One region of the Alteromonas sp. DYW1 genome, then DNA from elsewhere that is predicted to be linked to it. Evidence: predicted binding sites of a transcription regulator. Region 1 holds the regulator's gene; the other holds the start of a gene.
What was found. Region 1 encodes sigma-54, which starts transcription at its own class of promoters, with help from an activator protein. Its sites were predicted from a motif close to GTTGGCACGNNNNTNGNNT; they were not measured.

Region 1 (5,777 bases):
ACTGATGGCGATTTGCGTCGCATCTTGGATGCCCGTATTGATATCCACGCCACGCCCGTTGGCGAGGTTATGACCAAAGACGGAGTCACGGTTGCCCCAGGAACACTGGCTGTGAACGCTTTAAACTTAATGGAACAGTATAAGATCAGTGCTATGTTTGCGGTGGACAGCGAACGAAAGCCAGTCGGTGCCTTTAACATGCACATGCTGCTAATGGCTGGAGTATTGTAATGAAGCAAATTGAAACCTTGTACGGTACGCTGCCAAGTGACGTTTACACGGCACTCAGTCAAGTGCGATTGTTAGTCTGTGATATCGACGGGGTGTTTTCGGATGGGCGTATCTATCTGGGCAATCAAGGCGAAGAACTGAAAGCCTTCCATACCCGCGATGGTTTTGGCTTTAAAGCATTGCAACGGATAGGCATTAGAACTGCGGTAATTACTGGGCGCGAGTCGAGAATCGTGGCCCAGCGGATGCAGGCATTAAACACCAATTTTATTGTGCAAGGGCAAGAGAACAAAGCGCAGGCACTACAAGAAATCCTTGAGGTGACAAATTTCACTGCAGAGCAAGTCGCTGCAATCGGTGATGACGTACCAGATTTAGGGATGTTTGCACTCAGTGCGGTGCCGATTGCGGTTGCGGATGCTCATCCACTAGTTACCCAGCAAGCGCGCTGGACAACATCTGCTCGCGGTGGTTTTGGCGCGGTGCGAGAAGTTTGCGATGTGCTCTTGCAAATTCATGGACAACTGGATAATTTTACCGGAGCTAGCGTGTGAATCGGCTTGGATATAGTATCTCGGCGTTGTTTATCCTTGCCCTAGCTACCTACATCCCAACGTGGTTAAAGGAAGATTCAGTGACCACGGTAGAAAATGAAGAAGACGCTTATAAACCGACCTATCAAGCAAAAAACTTACGCAGTGCAATCTACGATGAATCGGGTAAGCTTAGCCACCGCATATTTGCCCAACAAATGGAGCACTTCGAACAGCTTGGTTTTGTTTACTTTAAGCAACCACAATATACCATTTACATGGACGATGAGGATACGCCCTGGCAGGTAACGGCTGAAGAAGGCACCTTGTATGACGACAATCGCATTCAACTTGAACGAAATGTGACCATTCGGAGTCTGAATGACGAGGAATTCGTAAAAACTATTGCAACGGAGTTCCTTCAAATAGACTTAACGACTAAAATAATGACATCTGATCAAGCAGTCACCATCATTGGTGAGGATTACCAAATACAGAGCGATGGATTGAATGCGGATCTCACGAATAAGACTTATGAATTACAACAGCATGTCCAGACTGTATATTCACCCACGAACAAGGCCCTCTAGTATGCTGCGTAACCTTTTTAATAGCATTAGTCAGACCCCGATTTTTACAGCCGTTTATCGTAGTATTTTGATTCTCGGCTACGGCGTGTTTGCTACATTCGTGTGGGCAGGGCAGTCTGACTTTAGTCAACCAATCAAAGTGGATGCAAAAAGCCAGTTTGTCGATGGTAAAAATAAAACCTCTATTTTTAAGGATGATGTTCATATTACCCAGGGGTCGATGGAAATTCATGCGGATGAGGTTGAAGTTATTGCCACAGAAGGTGAAGGTCGCGAAATATTTATCGCACGTGGGCGCCCCGCAATGTACGCGCAAAATATGGATGATGGCAGTCGAGTAACGGCGCAGGCGAATTCAATTACTTATGCTGTATCGTCACGCGCCATTACCTTAGATGGTTCAGCACAGTTGGTGCGCGACAGCAGTATGGTACAAGGTGATTTGATCCAATTTGATATGGAGAAAGAGCAGCTACTTGCGCAAAGCAATGATAACGATGAAGAGCGCCGGGTTACCACCGTATTTCGCCCAGAAACGTTTAAAGATCTGCAAGACGACGAGCCAGAAGAAGAGCAACCGCAACAGGAAGAGCCGCGATAATGGCTACGCTGATCGCGCAGAACTTAGCGAAATCTTATAAGTCCAGACAAGTTGTTAGAGACGTTAGTCTCAGCGTTGATAGCGGTCAAATCGTCGGCCTGCTGGGGCCTAACGGTGCCGGTAAAACAACCACGTTTTATATGATTGTGGGGCTAGTGCCATTGGATCATGGGCGGATTTATATTGACCAATCTGAACTCACTTTGTTGCCCATGCATGAGCGGGCGCGTCAAGGTATCGGCTATTTACCGCAAGAAGCATCGATTTTCCGTAAATTAACGGTGCTCGAAAATATCATGGCTATTTTGCAGACTCGCAAAGAATTAACCACTATTCAGCGGGAGCAAGAGGCAGATGCATTGCTCGACGAATTTAATATTAATCATATTCGCAACAGTCTTGGAATGAGCTTGTCGGGGGGGGAGAGACGCCGAGTTGAAATTGCCAGAGCTCTGGCCGCCAACCCACAATTTATCTTGCTTGATGAACCGTTTGCTGGAGTTGATCCTATCTCGGTCAACGACATTAAAAAAATTATTCAGCACCTGTGCGAGCGCGGTATCGGTGTTTTGATAACTGACCATAACGTCCGTGAAACCCTTGATGTTTGTGAGAAAGCGTACATTGTTAGTCATGGAGAGTTAATCGCTGCAGGTACGGCAGACGAGGTTTTAGCAAATCAAAAAGTGAGAGATGTATACCTCGGCGAGCAATTCAGGCTATAGTTAACCTAACGATAATAATTTGTGCAAAGCAGAGTTCGTCAACACATGGTGTGGGAAGTAAAGAGCAATAAATGAAGCCCTCGTTACAGCTTAAATTCAGTCAACAACTTACGATGACGCCGCAGTTGCAGCAAGCAATCAAACTGCTGCAGTTATCGACGCTCGACTTACAAACCGAAATCCAAGAGGCGCTTGATTCTAATCCATTACTCGAGTTAGAAGAGGTTCACGAGCCAGACAGCAACAGTGATCTGCAGACCAATAGTAAGGAAAAGGAAGAGCCAACGGCGAATTCCAGTGATGATTCACTTGAAAGTGGTGATGCGCTTGAAAAGGCCGATTTGCCGGATGAGTTGCCCATCGATAGTACTTGGGATGAATACTACAGTGCTTCATCGGCACCAGCACCAATGTCTTCAAGTAGTGATGATGACCAGGTTTTTCAGGGGGAAACCACCGACAATATACAGGACCATTTGCTGTGGCAGATGGACTTGACTCCTTTTAGCGAAGTCGATCGCGCCATCGCCATTGCAATCATCGATTCGATTGACGAATCAGGTTATTTAACCTGCACAGTTGAAGATATTCTCGCCAGTGTGAATGATGACGTAACGGACGAGCAGGTTGAAGAAGATGAAGTCTTGTGTGTGCTGAAACGCATTCAAATGTTTGATCCTATCGGCTCTGGCTCTCGCACACCGCAGGAATGCTTGTTAGTCCAACTTAACCAGTTTGCGCCTGACACTCCTTGGGTAGCAGAAGCCAAGCAAATTCTCATCGAATTTTCTGATCTGTTAAGCAGTAAAGACTATCGAACTTTGATGCGCAAAAGCAGACTAAAGGAAGAAGAGCTAAGAGAGGCACTACGCTTATTGCAAACGCTTAATCCGCGTCCAGGCAGTGCGCTGATTACGAAGGAGCCAGAATACGTTATTCCGGATGTATCAGTCAGTAAGAAAAATGGTCGCTGGAATGTCGAGCTAAATCCAGACAGTTTGCCTAAACTAAGTATAAACCAGCAATATGCTGCCATGAGTCGCAACGCGCGCAACAGCAGCGATTCGCAATTTATTCGTTCGCATATGCAAGAAGCTAAGTGGTTCATAAAGAGTTTAGAAAGCCGCAATGAAACATTATTAAAGGTGGCTAACTGTATCGTGCAGCAGCAAATTGGCTTTTTTGAGCATGGGCCAGAAATGATGAAACCCATGGTGTTAAATGACGTGGCTGAAATGGTAGATATGCATGAGTCAACCATTTCACGGGTAACAACGCAAAAATATATGCACACCCCGCGCGGCATTTTTGAACTGAAATACTTTTTTTCTAGTCACGTTGCGACTGACGGGGGTGGCGAATGCTCCTCTACGGCGATACGTGCATTAATTAAGAAGCTGGTGGCAGCCGAAAAACCGAGCAAGCCACTGAGTGATAGCAAGATTGCTCAATTGTTGGCGGACCAAGGTATACAAGTGGCCCGTCGGACAATAGCAAAATACCGTGAATCGCTCGCGATTCCCCCGTCCAATCAACGTAAGAGTTTACTCTAATAGCTCGAACAAGAAGGAAGACGATATATGCAAATTAACTTAACTGGTCACCACGTTGATATTACCGATTCGCTCCGCAATTACGTCGACACCAAATTTTCAAAGTTGGAACGACATTTTGACCATATTTCCAACGTGCACGTGATATTAAATGTGGAAAAGTTAAATCAAAAGGCTGAAGCAACTGTGCATCTGAGTGGTGCGGAGATATTTGCATCATCGGAAGATACTGATATGTATGCAGCGATTGATAGCATGATAGATAAGCTTGATCGTCAGGTTATCCGGCATAAGGAAAAGCTGAAAAAGCATTAAAGCGGTCCTCTCCATCTTGGAGATTTGGAGTTTTTTAATAAACCATGAACCTACAAACAATATTAAGCACGAACCGCACGCAATGTGCGGTTCAGTGTAATAGCAAAAAACGAATTCTAGAAATCATTAGCCAACTCGCTGCGGACAATAATCCCGATATTGACCAAGATAAAGTTCTCGCTGCTCTCATGCAACGTGAACGCATGGGAAGCACTGGAATCGGCAATGGTATTGCTATCCCACATGGTCGCTTGTTGGGCTTGAGTAACGTTATGGCAATCGTAGTAACCAGTGAGCCTGCAATCGATTTTGACGCTATCGACGATAAACCCGTCGATATTTTCTTTGCTATTCTGGTGCCAGAAGATCAAGCTGACGGCCATTTGCAAACGTTGGCGAGCGTTGCTGGGAAGTTAGCAGACAAAGATCGGGTTAAATTAATCCGCAAAGCGCAAACAAGTGATGAAATCCTGCAAGCTTTGGCCTAATCTGTACACATTAATCTAAGGGAATTGATACGTTCACATGAAACTTATTATTGTCAGCGGTCGCAGTGGCTCAGGGAAATCAATTGCGCTACGTGCACTGGAAGATTTAGGTTACTATTGTGTTGATAATATACCCGTCAATCTACTCCCCACCCTGACACATGCCGTGGTCGATGAGTATGACCTTGTCGCGGTAAGCATTGATGTTCGCAACTTGCCAAAAGATCCCAATGAACTTGTAGAAATTCTTAATTATCTCCCTGACGCATGGGACATGAACGTCATCTATTTAGACGCCAGCGATGATGAGCTAGTTAAACGCTTCAGTGAAACCCGACGTTTACATCCACTGTCAAAGGAAAATCGTTCACTCTCAGACGCCATCATTGCCGAAAAACAGTTACTTGCTCCAATTGCTGAACGCGCTGATCTCTATCTGGACACTGACAAACTATCCGTCCATCAGCTAGCTGAATTGATCCGTGAGCGAGTGTTGGGAAAAAAGAGTTCTCGTTTGGTTTTGGTCTTCGAGAGTTTTGGCTTCAAATATGGTATTCCCAAAGATGCCGATTACGTTTTCGATGCCCGGTTTTTACCTAACCCCCATTGGGAGCCCGATCTTAAACACCTAACGGGCTTAGATTCACCGGTTGAACAGTTTTTAGGTTCGCAGCCGATTGTCACCAAATTTGTTTGGCAGATCCAGAACCTTATTTCGACGTGGTTACCGCATTTAGAGCG
Region 2 (5,777 bases), 1.9 Mb from region 1:
AACATCCATGACGGGCGCCCAAGCTTCTTTGTAATCCTCAAAGATAAGCTTCAACAGCATTTGGATGATCCGCCTTTCGGTGGGGGTGAATTCACGCCCTTCAATTTTGGCATGGTAACGCCCATCTCCACCAAAAAAGTTATCAACCAAAATAAAGACCAAACGGGCTTCCATGGTGATAAGTCCGGTACCTTTTAACGGACGGAAGCGCACCATGTTCAAACTGGTCGGCACAAACAAGGTGTGAATGTACTCACCAAACTTGATCATTTGGATGCCGTTGATTGAAACCTCGGCGGAGCGACGCATCATATTAAACAGACTCACCCGCATGTGCCGGGCAAAACGCTCGTTTACAATCTCAAGCGTTGGCATACGTCCACGCACGATACGATCTTGCGAGGAGAAATCATATTCAAGCGCGGATGAGTCTACCTCACCCTCACCGACATCTTCTTCCTCGACATCATCGACACCATGGAGCAATGCATCTATTTCATCTTGAGATAATAAATCGCTCACAAATCACCTCTGTTATTGCATCACAAAACCGGTAAACAGGACTTCTTCGACAATATTTTGCCCCGCCACCTCTTGCATTTTAGCTTGCACGTCTTTAACTGACTGCTCACGCAAGGCTATTTTCCCGGCTTCTGTCACTAAATCATCCGCATTACTGCTACTAAACACTTGCAGCAAAGTACCTTCGATAAGTGGAATATGTGACTTAGCTATTTCTTCACTCTCAGAGCCACGCACCATCAATTGCACTTTGATCTCGACTAATCGGTCACGTCCACTGCCAGGGACATTCAGTACAAATGGCCTTGGCATGGCAACATATAGCGCAGTCCCAGTGTTCGCTGACGCCTGTGCGCCACCGCCACCACCCGTTTGCACAGCTTCGACTTCAGCCATGTCCGCATCATCACTTCCCATAATAAAGTAAGCGGCAGCTGCACCACCAACCACAACCAATGCAACCACAATAATGAGGATCAATTTGCCTTTTTTACCGCCGTCTTCGATTTTTAACTCTTCTTCAGCCATAACTACTCTCGCACGCTTTGTGTAAGCGTATTATGGGTAGCTTGTGAAAAAATCACAATGTTTGTCAGCCATTGTGTATCACGCATAAAAATCTATACCACCGGCACTGCCATTAACCACGCGTTGTTCAATAACTTCAGAAGCAATCTCTTCCATTGCATCATCACCTTGCCCCCGGCTAAACTCACCTTGCTGCTCACCCTGTTGCTGTTGGTTGTCTTGTTGCACAAATGACTGCCCTAGCTCTATCCCTTGCTGATTGAGCATGTCTTTCAAACGCGGGATAGCTTGATCTAACGCATCTCTGGCTTGTGGTGATTGCACGACAAAATTCACTTGTGCCGCTTCACCGTTCATATTGACGCGAACTTTAACCGAGCCTAGCTCAGGTGGGTCGAGGCGGATCTCAGCAAAAGAAGAGCGCGCATTAACTATCCAGCGGATTTTTTCTGCAAATTGGGTCTGCCCTTCAGCTTTATTGATATTAACCGGCTTGTCTAATATGGCTTGAGTCGAAGAAGAACGCTGCGCCTCTAATTGCGCAACAGCATCCATTTTCGGGGCATCTGTGCGCTGCACTTGCGCTAACATATCCTCAGCCACTCCGCGTGCACGTTTCGCCGCATCGACAACAGTCAGTGTTTGGATGACCTGTTCGGCGACTCTATTCGCTGCAACCTGCAATTGTTCTTGATTATTTAACCCCGCCTCAGCAAGGGCTTCTGTGAGTAATGCTTTCACACTAAGACCTGGCTCGCGACCTTGATTAAGTTGCTGTTTGTATTCATCCAACAAGCCCTGAAGCGCGGCTACAAACGATTGCTGTTGCTGTGGAGTTACCGGAGTTGGAGATTGGCGCAGTAGCGTATCAGTCAGTGCTTCAATTGCTTTCAATTGTTGCTCATCTGGCAGTTCGGCTAAATCGCGCAAAAGTTCAGTAGGGTTTGTAACGACGGTCACAGAAGCAGCCGATGTCGGCAAGGTGACGGTATTATCTTCCGTCGCAGCGATGCTTCCACCCTCGACCTCAACCTCTGGAAGTAGCTCTGATGTTATGCCGTCAATAAGCTCCGCTTCAGGCTCGGCTTTAACATCAGCTTGCTCAGCACTGGCAGCCATATCCTGTTCAGAAGCCTTGTCACTAGCTCCGGCACCTAGCAATATTGCAAGCAACTGCTGTTGCAACGTTTGCTCAGAATTTGGTGACGCTTGATTATCCAGCTCAGAACCGCCTACCACTACATTATTCAATGCTTCTTGTGGCAATACGAATAAATCATTTTGGATGTTTTTTTGCTTGTCGCTTTCGGCCTGCAACAAGTTCATTAAATCATTAGTAATGCTATCAAGGGCAATGTTTAGCTCGCTATTTTCCGTTACGTCTTCAGGAAATATCACGGTAAGCATCATCTCTCCGGCTTCCGTGGTAGTAATTTCAAAACGCAGATCACTGTCAAACTTGGCCTGCATTTCGGCAATTTCTCCATCCCACTGAATGTCACCATCAGCATTATTTTTATTGAGGGCTTTGACTTGCTCGACCCAATCAACCCAGTTAATTGAATCTTCTGCTCCTTGTCCAGTCTTTACAGCAGCGGTTGCTGCATCGTCAGAGTGATTTTCAACAACAACCTCTGTAGTCGTGTCTTTACCCGTTTTGTCATGATCTGCAACGGGCGGTGATGCTTCACTGGTTTTCTTTTGTTCCGCCTGATTAGCAAATTCCTCACGTTTGGTATCGTCAGTTCGTTTGTCATCCGCTGCTGAGTGAGCAGTTTTGTCATTAGCGGAAGAAGCATTAGAGCTCGAATTAGACGCTCGCGGCTCCGCGCGCTCTGGCTCTGGCTGAGATGCCCGCTCCGGCTGAGCTGCCTGCTCTGATTGCGAAGCAACTGGCTTAACGCGCTCTTGCGATGCCCGCTCTTGACTTAGCATGTTGCCAAATTTCTGCTGTTCGCGATTGTTCTCGAACGCGCTGCCTAACCACTGCTTATCAACATCAAAACTGACGTCAGATTTAGCGGCAATATCTGTTTGCAGAGGGGCAATTTGTTGCATCATTCTGATTTCCTCAACTTGCAAAAATCATATTTTTCAATAGGTTATGATTTTTAACGGCGATAGCATTTACAGTTACCTGTGAACTTTGCAAGTAGTGTTCCAATCTGCGTTGAGAGTCTTGCAGAGGGGAATAGACAGAGGCTGTAATGCACATTGCTCATGCCCTGCGGATGAATCGTTGTAACGCATACTCATCAGCTTGCTGCTGCTCAAAGCGCTCAATCCGTTTTGCTTTGGCCAAGCGTTTTTGTTCAATCACGAATTCAATTGCTTTGCGCTTGCGCTGTTGTGCTAACCATTCGCGTTTACGTTGATCCACCACGAGTATGGCTTGGCTAATTACTGTATTTTGCTGTTGGCAAGCTTGATCCAATTGTGCCACGAACGCCAAATGCTGAGTATAGGTGCGCGCGCCGAGGCCGCCTTTACCGTTGGCAGTAATCGACTGAATGTATTCCTGGCGATATTGTTCAATACTGTTCAAGCGTTGCTGTTGCTGGTGCAAATATTGTTGCGCCTGATGAAACGCACCGGCACAGCGGTCTTCTTTCTGCTGTTCCCAATCAGCCACTTTCTGTAATTGATGTTGCGACATTAGACGCTAACCTTTAACCCTGATACTAATGCTTGCATCGCCTGCATGCATTCATCGTACGGGATCACTTGCTGCATCCCCTGTTGAAAGAAAGCATTAATTGCTGGTTCAGCTTGAATCGCCAAATCAATGCGTGGATCAGCGCCTTTTGAATAAGCACCGATGGCAATCAAATCACGATTTTGCTGATACAGGGAATAGACTTGGCGGATCCGTCGCATCGACTCTAGGTGCTCTTCACTAACCACTTGAGGCATGACTCGACTAACCGATGCAGGTACATCTATCGCGGGGTAGTGCCCACTATCAGCCAGGTCGCGTGATAACACAATATGGCCATCGAGGATCGCCCTGGCTGCATCAGCAATCGGATCCTGTAAATCATCCCCCTCTGTTAGCACCGTGTAAAATGCCGTAATAGAGCCCTGCCCCTCACCGCCATTGCCTGCACGTTCGACTAATGCGGGCAAACGAGCAAACACAGAGGGTGGATAACCTTTTGTCGCGGGCGGTTCACCGACTGCGAGCGCAATTTCACGCTGCGCCATCGCATAGCGGGTTAAGGAGTCGATCAGTAACAGCACATTTAAGCCTTGATCGCGAAAATACTCAGCAATAGTGACAGCAGTTTCGCAGCCTTTTAAGCGCATTAAGGGTGAAGTATCCGCCGGTGCCGCAACGATAACAGCTCGCTGCCGCTCTTCTTCAGTCAGAATGTCGTGGATAAATTCTTTCACTTCTCGGCCACGTTCTCCAACCAAGCCGACGACTACAACATCGGCACTTGTGCCCCGTGTCATCATCCCTAGTAAAACACTCTTACCCACCCCACTGCCGGCAAACAGTCCCATACGCTGGCCGGTACCAACAGTGATCATACTGTTTATCGCTCTAACCCCAACATCCAATGGCTGTTCGATTTGGCGACGAGTGAGTGGATTGATCGGTGGTTTATTGGTGGATACTCGTGTCTGCGCCTCAATCGCGCCCAAACCGTCAAGAGGCTGGGCGTTTGCATCAACAACGCGCCCCAGCAGCCCCAACCCGACAGGTAATCCAGGCTCTCGAGACAGCGGTTCAACCCGTGAGCCTGGCACAATACCTTTAACCGCTTCAGTCGGCATTAAGTAGGTAATATGTTCGCCAAACCCAACGACTTCCGCTTCAAGTTGTCCGTCAATGGTTTGTACCAAACATTGACTGCCCACCGGCAATTGACAACCGACAGCTTCGAGGGTAAGTCCAATCCCTCGAACCAGCTTACCGGCACACAAAGGGGCGGACTGGGGAATTTGTTTCGCCAGTTTATTGAGGTGTTCGCTAAATGGCGCGATCGGATCCTGCAATAAAGCGTCAGACATCACCTAATCCCTGTTGTAATAGAAAGGTTTCAAGTACGGCTTTACTGCGACGCTCTATGGAATGGTCCACAGCATTACTCTCAGTACTGATATCACAACCGCCACGCGCCATTTCTGGGGTCGCGATAAGTTGCCACTGATGGTCTTTAATAGTGTCTTCGTCAAACGTCTCTTTTACGATAGCCAAATCGTCTGGATGTAAACGAATATGAATAATACGGTCATTAATAGGTAAGGTTTTTATCGCTTCATTTAGGGCGGTCAAAATAATTTCTGGCTGCGTGACTACTTCACGGCGAATTACCGCTTTGGCTAACGCAACCGCTAATGTTACCAGTTGCTTTTGGGTTTCTTTATGGGTAGTTAACACGGGCGTGTGCAATTCTTCAATCAAGGCTTGCCATTGCTCGGATAAGTTGTCGATTTGCGCTTGCCCCTCAGTCAATCCCTGGGCGGTGCCTTCTTCAACTCCTTGAGCCAAACCCTCTGCATGACCTTTCTCTAGGCCTTCAGCATGTCCTTCCTGAAACCCTGCCTGCTTGCCTTCATCGAAGCCTTCTTGATAAGCAGCGGCTCTAATCGCCTCAATTTCCTCAGCCGTGGGGGGTAAGACTTCTTCTTCCGGCTCTGGCGGCTCATATTTCCAATCCGAGCGACGATTGAACGCGTTAGTTTTACTCTCATCCACATGCTCTTCTGCTTCAACAAAA

Region 2: a site for sigma-54 is predicted at 3,197-3,215, ahead of AC121Z_RS11865 (flagellar hook-length control protein FliK). Genes of this name have one in related genera too.

Annotation. Positions count from the first base shown of each region.
Region 1 covers NZ_CM186038.1:711,240-717,016, forward strand. Annotated here, with positions in the region: gene AC121Z_RS03250 (KpsF/GutQ family sugar-phosphate isomerase) at 1-231, shown strand, start outside; gene kdsC (3-deoxy-manno-octulosonate-8-phosphatase KdsC) at 231-785, shown strand; gene lptC (LPS export ABC transporter periplasmic protein LptC) at 782-1,354, shown strand; gene lptA (lipopolysaccharide transport periplasmic protein LptA) at 1,356-1,955, shown strand; gene lptB (LPS export ABC transporter ATP-binding protein) at 1,955-2,680, shown strand; gene AC121Z_RS03275 (RNA polymerase factor sigma-54) at 2,752-4,233, shown strand; gene hpf (ribosome hibernation promoting factor) at 4,261-4,548, shown strand; gene ptsN (PTS IIA-like nitrogen regulatory protein PtsN) at 4,593-5,036, shown strand; gene rapZ (RNase adapter RapZ) at 5,074-5,777, shown strand, end outside.
Region 2 covers NZ_CM186038.1:2,641,962-2,647,738, forward strand. Annotated here, with positions in the region: gene fliM (flagellar motor switch protein FliM) at 1-522, opposite strand, end outside; gene fliL (flagellar basal body-associated protein FliL) at 535-1,050, opposite strand; gene AC121Z_RS11865 (flagellar hook-length control protein FliK) at 1,129-3,111, opposite strand; gene fliJ (flagellar export protein FliJ) at 3,269-3,706, opposite strand; gene fliI (flagellar protein export ATPase FliI) at 3,706-5,067, opposite strand; gene fliH (flagellar assembly protein FliH) at 5,060-5,777, opposite strand, start outside.